2 regions of the Rhizobium sp. Pop5 genome follow, and region 1 is predicted to be linked to the other one. Evidence: predicted binding sites of a transcription regulator. Region 1 holds the regulator's gene; the other holds the start of a gene.
What was found. The regulator LexA, encoded in region 1, represses DNA repair genes until DNA is damaged. The targets are predictions, from matches to a motif close to TGTTCNNNNTGTGTTCNG.

Region 1 (5,838 bases):
ATATCCCAGGGCGCGAGGAACTGGCCCTTCTTGACGTTGACGACGCGGCCGGTTTTAGCGGCGGCAATGAGAAGGTCGGTCTGCCGGCAGAGGAAGGCCGGGATCTGAAGGACGTCGACGGTCTTTGCCACCTCCGCGCATTGCTCGGCGGTATGGACGTCGGTCAGGACGGGAAAGCCGAATTCCTTCTTCAGGTCAGCAAAGATCTCCATGCCCTTTTCAAGCCCGATGCCGCGTTCGGCCGAGAGCGAGGTACGGTTCGCCTTGTCGAACGAGCTCTTGTAGACGAGGCCGATGCCGAGCTTTCCGCAAAGCTCCTTCAGCGTGCCCGCCACCATGAAGGCGTGATCGCGGCTCTCCATCTGGCAGGGCCCGGCGATCAGCGACAGGCGGCCGGTATTGGAAAAGGTGACCTGAGCGTCGCCTTGGCCGATCTTGACTTCGGAATTCGTATTGGTGCTCATCATCTTTCCTCGAAGGCGAAGAGCGTGCCCTGGCCGGGCGCGGGCTTCACCAGAATGCGATTGTTCTTGCGTGTGTAGGTCACCCCGTTAGCAGCCAAATGCGCTTCTGTCACGGCAAGATCGCCGACATTGAAGAGGATCGCCCGGCCGCGCAGCCCCCGCTCGGCGGGCGAGACGGCAATCTCGAAATAGGCTTCCAGCCCTTCCGGCGTCATCAGGCTGATTCTCGCATTCGACGCCGCGATCTTGACGCCAAAACCGGTTTTCTCAATTGCCGACTGCGCAGCGGCAAGGCTGACGAACGGGCCGAACGTGGCTGGTTCCGGCGCACAAAGCGCCACCTCGGCAATGCCGGTGACGCCATTGGCATGTTTCTCCAGCGCATCACGATCGGCGGGAAGCGGGTTGATGCGCTGACAGGTGAAGAGCAAGAGATCGGGCGCACGCAGATCGCCCGCGAAGGCCAATTTGAAGCTGCCGACGCTCTCGGAACCATCCGGCATCTTCATCGGCCGGCTGAACTCCAGCATCTCGCCGGCGCTCGATCCCGTGCTGGCGAACTTCTCATGGTCGCGGGCAGAATCTTCCGTGGCGAAGACGATTGCCGAAAGCCCCTCGTCTCCGCAGCGGAAGCGGAAGGCCTGGTTGCGGGCGGTGAAGACATTGCCTTTTCGCGCTGATGCGTCGCTCTCCTCGACGCTCGCGACGCCGAGCGGCTCCAGATAGGTTTTGTCGGCAAAGAAGACGCAGGCGTTTTCCGTCCCGAAGGGATGACGGGCATCGGCGGCGACGGTGAAGCCGAGCTTGCCGAGCCTCTCGCGCGCCAGGTCGATATTGACGACGGGAAGCACGACATGGTCCAGCGGGTGCGGCGTGGCGGAGCGCTCGTTCATGATATCCCTCTCCCTGAAATGGCTAGAGATGTGCAGCAGCGATCATCTGAATTCAAGATTGCCTGCCGATTGGGCTATGAAAATAAAAATCTCAACGAGTTGATGCGAAGTTTTACGGAAATTTAGCTACTTGCGGAACACATATGGAACATATAGTGTCCGTTCTGGATTTGTTTCAATCACGGGGTCTGACGTCGATGCTCACGCGCAAACAACAGGAGCTTCTCCTTTTCATTCATGAGCGCATGAAGGAATCCGGCGTTCCACCGTCTTTCGACGAGATGAAGGATGCCCTGGACCTGGCCTCCAAATCCGGCATCCACCGCCTGATTACCGCACTCGAGGAGCGAGGTTTCATTCGCCGCCTACCGAACCGTGCTCGCGCTCTCGAGGTCATCAAGCTTCCGGAAGCCTACAGCCCCAGCATTCAGCCCCGGCGCGGCTTTTCGCCGAGCGTCATCGAAGGCAGCCTCGGCAAGCCCCAGCCGGTCGCCGCTCCTGCTTCGGTAAAGCCCGTCGCCGACAATGGTAACTCGATCTCCGTGCCCGTCATGGGGCGAATCGCCGCCGGCGTTCCGATTTCGGCTATCCAGAACAACACGCATGACATCGTCGTTCCGGCCGACATGCTCGGTTCTGGCGAACATTATGCGCTGGAGGTCAAGGGCGATTCGATGATCGACGCCGGCATCTTCGACGGCGACACCGTGATCATCCGCAACGGCAGCACCGCCAGCCCCGGCGACATCGTCGTCGCTCTCGTCGACGACGAGGAAGCGACGCTCAAGCGCTTCCGCCGCAAGGGCGCCTCGATCGCACTGGAAGCGGCCAACCCGGCTTACGAGACCCGTATCTTCGGGCCGGATCGGGTCAAGGTTCAAGGCAAACTCGTCGGCCTTATCCGCCGCTATCATTGACATCGGCTGTGCCGGAATCGGTAAAGCTGTCGCTGCGCCAGTCATAGGCGCGATGGCGCATCCATGGCCTCGACAAGGTGTCGAATGCGGTCGCGACTTCAAGGCCGCCATCCGTAAAGCGCAGCTCGAGGGAGCCAGTCCTGCGCAGCGTTTCACCGGTGAAGAGTGATGCGCCTGTGCGGCAGCGATCGAAACGCAGCCGTACCGAAGTCACGATGATATCGGCGGCATCGCAGGCGGGGCCGAGATAGGCGGCATTGTCGATGACGGTCACGACTTTTCCATTGCCAAGTCGCGATACGCACCAGGCCTTCTTCACGCAGGAAAAGCGGTTTGTTTCACCACCGGTCGCCGCCGCCCGCATCGCGACCCTCGCTTCGTCCTGCTGATCGCCGGAAAGCCTGACGCGACGACCGTCTCCCTCGGGAATGGCGGGGCCGTCCAGCATCTTCGGCGGATAGTGGGTCGGCAGGACAAGTGCTCTCTGCCACTGGTCGAAGATGAAATCCGGCGGCCTTTCACGATTGGAGGCCAATGCCGCCCTCTCGGCGATCGCGACAAGTCCGCCATCTTCCGAAATCACCAGATCAGGCGATCGGGGGACCGGCAGGACGATCAGGGTCAGCGTCGAAGCCGCGATAATGGCGGTGCCGATATGGCGCAGCCGGGTGCGCAGCAGCATCATGAGCAGGAAGCCCGCAACCGCCACGGCGAAATACCAGCCGGGCAAGCGGCCGACGCCGATATCACCGCCCCAACCCGATACCGTCTTGGCGATCTTCATCACCAGCTCAAGGCCGAAGCCTGCGACCTGCCAAAACGGACCGTCGAGGCCAAAGGGCATCAGCAGCATCGCCATCATTCCGAATGGCATGACAATGCAGGAGATGACTGGCATGGCCGCAAGGTTCGCCGGAAGTCCATAGGCAGTCAGCCGATGGAAATGCTCGATCGAAAACAGTGCGGTCGATAGACCGCCAATGAGCGAGGTCAGGAAGATGCCGCCAAAGAAGCCTCCGACCACGAAGACGGGCTTCATGACCGGCAGCTTGGCAAACGCATTCTCCCGCATCGATCGCCTTTTCCAGAGATCGTAGCCGGCAACCAGGGCAAGCGTTGCCGCAAAGGACATCTGGAAGCTCGGTCCCAGCACTTCCGACGGCGAGATCGACAGGATTACGAGAGCTGATAGGGCCACGTTTCTCAGGCTGATCGACGGCCGGTCGAAGAATACGGCAATCAGCATGATCGCCATCATGATGAAGGCGCGTTCGGCAGAGACCGCGAAGCCGGAGATCAAATAGTAGGCTGTTACGGCGGCAAGCGCACCGGCTGCGGCGATTTTCTTTGTCGGCCAAGCCTGGGCAATGCTCGGAAGCAGGCTGAGGATGACGCGCAGTCCGACAAAGAAGATGCCGGCCGACAATGCCATGTTGAGACCAGAGATGGCAACGATATGGGCAAGGCCGGACTGCCGGAGCGCCTCCGTCGTCTCATCCGAGATCGCACGTCTCTCATCAGTGACAAGAGAGGCAGCAAAGGCGCCGGTATCGCCGGGCAAGACCAGCCGTATGCGGTCGCCGATGCCGCTGCGCAACCGGTATAGCCATTCGAGCAGAGCGTCCGATATCGATCCGGCGCTTTCCGGCTCCGCTTGCGCATCGACCTTCGTCGGCGCGCCGTAGAAGAAACCATTCGCGCCGATGCCATCGAAGTAGGCTCCGAAGGAGAAATCGTTGAGCTCGGGAAGCGCCGGGCCTGCCGGCGGTGTCAGCCGAGCCCTGCCTGATATGATGTCACCGATCTCGAAGGGAACATCCGCACCGCGGACGATCGCGGTTATGCGCTCCGGCGGCCGCTTCACCTCCGGTGCCTCGGTGTCGCTGACGGCAAGAATGTAGCGCCATCGCCCGCGACCATCGCCTTCGCGCCGCTCGACGCGGCCGGTCACGGTCGTCGTCACAGATGAATCGAGGATTACCGTCGAGGCTCGCCATGTCTCGAACTGCGCCGAGAGCATGCCGCAAATCACGAGCGCAAGCGCAAGCAGCGTCGCCCGCAATGCAACTCTGCTGCTGCCCACGACGAAGACCATGACCGTCAGGACCAGCAGGCAGACGAGCGAGGCGACCATCGGCATGTCCGATGCCGCCAGAAACCAGAAGGCTGCGCCTGCACCGATGAAAACCGGAGAGAACAGCAGCAGGCGACCATGATCCACCTCCTCGCCCAGCATACCAATGCCGGCACGCAGCGATCGCGAAGCTTCGACCGGCAGCCGGTAGCGCAAGGGCGTGGCCAACTGCGTTCTTGCCGGCTGCGTCGGCACGGCATGCGGAGAAAAGCCCAAGGAATCGGCAGCGCGGGCATCTGTTTCCGGCCTTATTTCGACTGTTGTCAATTCCTGCATGTGTCGCCCGAGATCTCCCGCGGAGGTAGCCAGAATGCAACCTCCAATCAAATCCGGCAAGAATAATCGATTGAAATATGAGGGAAAATCGGGAGCGCCAAAAATCCAGTTGAATCATCGGCTTCCGCTATGCGTGCGGCTCATCGCTGCAGTGCCTAAAAGGTGATGCCGCAATGCACAAAATGCCGTCACAGTAACTTGGCATTAGCTTCGCGATCATATAGCTATCGGTGAGGACGCTTAACCCCTATGGCGCTTTTAAGGCGCTACCGACATTTCGGAGGATCAGCATGACGGATCAAAGCGCTACAATAAAAATCGGTGACAAATCAGTCGACCTTGCCGTCAAAAGCGGCACGATCGGCCCAAGCGTCATCGATATCGGTGCCCTGTACAAGAACACCGCTTCCTTCACGTACGATCCGGGTTTCACCTCGACCGCATCCTGTGAATCGAAAATCACCTACATCGACGGCGACGAAGGCGTTCTGCTGCATCGCGGCTATCCGATCGAGCAGCTCGCCGAGCATGGCGACTTCCTCGAGGTCTGCTACCTGCTTCTCTACGGCGAACTGCCGACGGCCGCGCAGAAGAAGGATTTCGATTACCGCGTCACGCACCACACCATGGTGCACGAGCAGATGAGCCGCTTCTTCACCGGCTTCCGCCGCGATGCGCATCCGATGGCGGTCATGTGCGGCTGCGTCGGCGCGCTGTCGGCCTTCTATCACGACTCCACCGACATCACCGATCCGCACCAGCGCATGGTCGCCAGCCTGCGCATGATCGCCAAGATGCCGACGCTTGCCGCCATGGCCTACAAGTACCATATCGGCCAGCCCTTCGTTTACCCGAAGAACGACCTCGACTATGCGTCGAACTTCCTGCGCATGTGCTTTGCCGTTCCTTGCGAGGAATATGTGGTCAATCCGGTGCTTGCCCGCGCCATGGACCGCATCTTCATCCTGCATGCCGACCACGAGCAGAACGCCTCGACCTCGACCGTCCGCCTCGCCGGTTCGTCGGGCGCCAATCCGTTCGCCTGCATCGCCGCCGGCATCGCCTGCCTCTGGGGCCCCGCTCACGGTGGCGCCAATGAAGCAGCGCTCAACATGCTGAATGAGATCGGCACGGTCGACCACATTCCGGAATAT
Region 2 (5,838 bases), 310 kb from region 1:
CGTTGATCTTTTCCGTATTGGACATGTCGAGCGTCATCGAGGCGGCGAGGAACTCGACCGGGTAATGCGCCTTCATGTAGGCGGTCTGGTAGGAGACGATCGCGTAGGCGGCGGCGTGGGACTTGTTGAAACCGTAGTTTGCGAACTTCGCCAGCAGTTCGAAGATGTTATCGGCCTGTGGCTTCGACACACCGTTCTTGACCGCACCAACGACGAAGCGTTCGCGCTGCTGGTCCATTTCGGCTTTGATCTTCTTACCCATGGCGCGACGCAGAAGGTCGGCTTCGCCAAGCGAGTAGCCCGACAGGACCTGGGCGATCTGCATCACCTGCTCCTGGTAGACGATAACGCCCTGCGTTTCCTTGAGCAAATGGTCGATCATCGGATGGATCGATTCCAGCTCTTCATCACCATGCTTGCGGGCATTATAGGTCGGGATGTTCTCCATCGGACCCGGACGATAGAGCGCTACCAGTGCGATAATGTCCTCGATGCAGTCCGGCTTCATGCCGATCAGCGCCTTGCGCATGCCAGCACTTTCCACCTGGAACACGCCGACCGTCTCGCCGCGCGACAGCATTTCGTAGGTCGGTTTGTCGTCGAGGGGAATGGCCGCAAGATCGACATTGATGCCGCGCTTGGCGACGAAATCGACGGCGACCTTCAAGACGGTCAGAGTTTTCAGGCCAAGGAAGTCGAATTTGACGAGGCCGGCCTGCTCCACCCACTTCATGTTGAACTGCGTGACCGGCATGTCGGAACGCGGATCGCGATACATCGGCACGAGCTTGGAAAGCGGCCGGTCGCCGATGACGATGCCCGCGGCATGCGTCGAAGCATGGCGGTAAAGACCTTCGATCTTCTGGGCGATGTCGAGCAGCCGCGCGACCACCGGCTCCTTCGCCGCTTCCTCCTGCAGCTTCGGCTCCTCCTCGATTGCCTTGGAAAGCGGCGTCGGATTGGCCGGGTTGTTCGGCACGAGTTTGCAGATCTTATCGACCTGGCCATATGGCATTTCCAGCACGCGGCCGACGTCGCGCAACGCGGCGCGCGCCTGCAGCGAACCGAAGGTGATGATCTGCGCCACCTGCTCGCGGCCATACTTGGCCTGGACATAGCGGATCACCTCTTCGCGGCGATCCTGGCAGAAGTCGATGTCGAAGTCCGGCATCGAGACACGTTCAGGGTTGAGGAAGCGCTCGAAGAGCAGCGAGAAGCGTAGCGGATCGACGTCGGTGATCGTCAGTGCATAGGCAACAAGCGAGCCCGCACCGGAACCACGGCCCGGGCCGACTGGAATGTCATGCTGCTTGGCCCATTTGATGAAGTCCGCAACGATCAGGAAGTAGCCGGGGAACTTCATGCGCTCGATGACGCTGAGTTCGAACTCCAGCCTCTCGCGATAATCCTTCTCGTCGTAACCCGGCGACATGCCGAGCGTGGCAAGCCGCATATCCAGCCCTTCGACCGCCTGGCGGCGCAATTCGCTCGCCTCGGCGCGCTCGGCCTCCTCGGCATCATCGGTAGCGCCCGTGAAGCGCGGTAGGATCGGCTTTCGGGTCTTCAGCACGAAGGAGCAGCGCCTGGCGATCTCGATCGTGTTTTCCAACGCTTCCGGCAGGTCGGCGAAAAGCTTGGCCATTTCGGCGCGGCTCTTCAGGTAATGATCCGGCGTCAGGCGAAAGCGGCTATCATCGGAGACGATGGCATTATGGGCCACCGCCATCAGCGCGTCATGAGCGTCGTAATCGTCTCGCGTCGGGAAGAAAGCTTCGTTGGTCGCAACCAGTGGCAGGTCGTGATCATAGGCGAGCCCGACAATCTTCTGCTCATGGCGTTTGTCGTAGGTGCCGTGCCGCTGCAGCTCGACATATAGCCTGTCGCCAAAGATGCGCTTCAGCGTGAGCAGCCGGGCTTCCGCCTGGGCGGGATGGCCTTCCTTGATCGCCACGTCGACCGGCCCGGTCAGGGCGCCGGTCAAGGCGATCAAACCTTCCGTGCCTGCCTCCTGCAGCCATGAGGCTCTGATATGGATGGCCTGGTTTCCTTCGCCACCGAGATAGGCGCGGCTGACAAGATCGACCAGCCGCTCGTAACCCGCGTCCGTCGCGGCGAGAAGAACGATCGACGGCAGCTTGATCAGCGCCTGCTGGCCGCCGCGCTTTTCCGTTTCCAGCCCGTCTTCCATATCGATCGAGACCTGGCAACCGATGATCGGCTGCAAGCCTTCGTCCATCGCCTTCTGGGAAAATTCCAGCGCGATGAACAGATTGTTGGTGTCGGTGATCGCGATCGCCGGCTGGCTATCGCCAGTCGCTTTGTAGAGGATCTTCTTCAGCGGCAGGGCGCCCTCTAGAAGCGAATAGGCGGAATGGACCCTCAGGTGAACGAAGCCCGGCGTACCGCCGGTCGCCTCACCCGTTGAAGCCTTTGCCGTTTCCGCCATGATATGCCTTCCCAATCGCCCGAATGAATCGAACGCATTGTCGGCATTGAGGGCGATGATGTCCAGAAGAAGTCCCGCGTCCGAACCGCATGACTGCCATGCGATCCCCTGAAAACTTTAGAGCGCGATGACGATGAGCGAGAAGCTGGCAACGAACATTGCGATGGAGGTGAATGCTGCGATATCACGGATCATGTCAGTCATTTGGCTCTCCTTTACTCGTTATGTTTTCAATTTGTTCCATCTATGTTCACATGTCAACAGGAATCTTTTCCTCCGCACTTGCGTTTGAAAAATGCCGTCGCGTGCTGCGAATCGGCCCTCACCTCGGAGCCGGCTTTGAACATGGTCGGCTGCCGGCTCCGACATTCCCGACCCCAGCCCGATCGGCACAGATCATCGAGGTCTGACGCAATTGCCCAGGCGATTGAGCGACGCTCGCTATTCTGTTCTTCTTATGTTCTCGGTATCCTGCTATATCCATATCAGCTGAGTCCGGGAGAAGACGATAATGCTCGATACTGCGATGCTGAACGACTTCATCGTTGAGGCCAAGGCCGCCACCTATGTCGGCGGTGGCGTGCCGCGCCAGCCCTGCCGGCCGGGTTCTCACGATATCGGCTACTTCAGTGGCGACTGGCGTTATCTCGACAGTTATTTCGGTGGCACGGATTTTGCCGGACAGGAAGTCGTGTGGTTTGCCGGCGAGCCCGTCTGGGCAATGAATTATTTCGGCTGCGTCATCGCGCCGGCTCTTATCGACGGCACAGCGGCCGGAACTATCATCAAAGCGGCTCTTTCAGCGATGTATCGCGAGGGCCGGTTTCTTGGCGGAATGGAATTCGAACATCCGCTCGGCCGCTATCTCGATCGCAGCGAAGGCAGCTGCGATCGCTTCAACGGTCACGAATGCATCATGGTCGGCGGCCGGAAGGCCTATGTGCTCGATTATCGCGGCGGGCTGGTCATCCCCTGACCCAGCCTCAGAAGTCGACGATCTTTCCGTCGGAGATCGTCACACGCCGGTCCATGCGGCGTGCGAGTTCGTGATTGTGGGTGGCGATGAGGGCGGCGAGGCCGGACTGGCGCACCAGCGCCTCCAGCGCATCGAAGACATAACTTGCGGTGTCCGGATCGAGATTACCGGTCGGTTCGTCGGCAAGAAGCAGCGTCGGCGCGTTGGCGACGGCTCGGGCGATCGCGACGCGCTGCTGTTCGCCACCGGAAAGCTCGGCAGGGCGATGCGAGCCGCGATGGCCGATGCGCATGTAATCGAGAAGCTGGCCAGCCCTCTCCTGAGCTTCCTTCCAAGACAGCCCGGCAATCAGCTGCGGCATCATGATATTCTCGAGCGCCGAAAATTCCGGCAGGAGATGGTGGAACTGATAGACGAAGCCAATCTCGCGGCGGCGGATCGCAGTACGCTTCTCGTCGGAAAGACCGTCGCAGGCGTTGCCGTTGATGGTGACTTCGCCGCCGTCAGGATGCTCAAGCAAACCCGCGACATGCAGCAGCGTCGACTTGCCCGTGCCGGACGGCGCCACGAGGGCGACGATCTCGCCTTTCGACAGCGAAAAGTCAGCGCCTTTCAGGATGGTGAGCAGCGTATCGCCCTGCCCGTAATGGCGCTCGACGCCGGTAAGATTGAGGACGACGTTGCGTTTCATGAATGCGGCATTCCTTATTCGTAGCGCAGAGCCTGCACCGGATCGAGCCTGGAGGCGCGCCAGGCCGGGAAGATGGTCGCGATGAAGGAGAGGCTAAGAGCCATGACAACAACCGAGATCGTTTCGCTGATATCCATTTCTGCCGGCAGCTGGCTGAGGAAATAGACCTGCGGATTGAAGATCACGGTACCTGAGACCCAGGAGAAGAACTGACGGATGGATTCGATGTTGACGCAGACGAGGACGCCGAGCAGCACGCCTGCAACGGTACCGACAATTCCGATGGCCGCCCCTGTCATGAAGAAGATGCGCATGATCGCTCCGGCGCTGGCGCCCATGGTGCGCAGGATGGCGATATCGCTGCCCTTGTCCTTCACCAGCATGATGAGGCCGGAGATGATATTCAGCGCCGCGACAATCACGATCAGCGTCAGGATCATGAACATGACGTTGCGCTCGACCTGAAGTGCGGAGAAGAAGGTCTGGTTGCGCTGGCGCCAGTCGGTAACGGCGATCTGACGGCCGGCAGCCTCTTCCACCTTTGGCCTCAGACTGTCGATATCGTCAGGCTTGTCAACGAAGAGCTCGATCGACTGTACCAGTCCCTCGGCATTGAAATAGAGCTGGGCTTCCTCGAGCGGCATGAAGATGATCGACGAGTCGTATTCCGACATGCCGATCTCGAAGAGGCCGGAGACCTTGTAGGACTTGACGCGCGGATTGACGCCCATCGGCGTGATGTCACCTTCCGGTGACGTCAGCGTGATGAGGTCGCCGACGCGGAGGCCAAGCTGATCGGCCATACGGGTTCCGATCAGCACGCCCTGGCCGGCGGCATAGCCCACCATGTCGCCAGACTTGATGTTATCCGAAATCGTCTTGAGCTTGGCCAAATCCTCGGCGCGGGCGCCACGCACCAGAGCGCCGGTGCTGCCGCCGGCCTGGGCGGAGGCAAGCACCTGGCCTTCCACCAGGGGCAGCGCCATCTTGACGCCGGGCACACCGGCGAGCCTGCCGGCAAGTTCGGGATAGTCGGTGAAGGGGCCGTCGACCGGCTGCACGATCATATGGCCGTTAATGCCGAGGATGCGCGAGACGAGCTCGGTGCGGAAGCCGTTCATGACGGCCATAACGATAATCAGCGTCGCGACGCCGAGCATGATGCCGACGAAGGAGAAGCCGGCGATGACCGAGATGAAGGCCTCCTTGCGGCGGGCGCGCAGATAGCGCCACGCCACGAGGCGTTCGAAGGTGGAAAATGGCCTGCCAGCCGGACCCAAGCCGGATTTTGAACTCCGGTCCACTGCTGCCTCTGCCATTTCGCCTCCGTTTCCTTAAGCCACGAACCTGTTGATAGCCGCTTCGATGGTCATCGTTTCGCGCGCGCCGGTCTTGCGGTCCTTCACCTCGACTTCGCCGTTTGCGACCGCGCGCGGGCCGGCGATGATCTGGAAAGGCACCCCTATCAGGTCGGCGGTCGCGAATTTCGTGCCGGCCCGATCGTCGGTATCGTCGTAGAGCACGTCCTTGCCGGCCTTGCTCAGCGCGGCATAGATGAGCTCACAAGTATCGTCGCAGGCCTGATCGCCCGCCTTCATGTTGATCACCACAACATCAAAGGGCGCGACCGATGCCGGCCAGATGATTCCGTTCTCATCATGCGATGCTTCGATGATGGCGGGAACAAGGCGTGTCGGGCCGATACCGTAGGAACCCATATGGACG

Region 2: a site for LexA is predicted at 2,683-2,700, ahead of dnaE (DNA polymerase III subunit alpha). Genes of this name have one in related genera too.

The regions. Positions count from the first base shown of each region.
Region 1 covers NZ_CP099399.1:1,533,957-1,539,794, reverse strand. Annotated here, with positions in the region: gene kdsA (3-deoxy-8-phosphooctulonate synthase) at 1-464, opposite strand, end outside; gene NE852_RS09810 (VOC family protein) at 464-1,357, opposite strand; gene lexA (transcriptional repressor LexA) at 1,555-2,274, shown strand; gene NE852_RS09800 (ComEC/Rec2 family competence protein) at 2,255-4,684, opposite strand; gene gltA (citrate synthase) at 4,975-5,838, shown strand, end outside.
Region 2 covers NZ_CP099399.1:1,227,708-1,233,545, reverse strand. Annotated here, with positions in the region: gene dnaE (DNA polymerase III subunit alpha) at 1-2,446, opposite strand, end outside; gene NE852_RS08200 (DUF5680 domain-containing protein) at 2,958-3,422, shown strand; gene NE852_RS08195 (ABC transporter ATP-binding protein) at 3,430-4,113, opposite strand; gene NE852_RS08190 (lipoprotein-releasing ABC transporter permease subunit) at 4,128-5,432, opposite strand; gene proS (proline--tRNA ligase) at 5,448-5,838, opposite strand, start outside.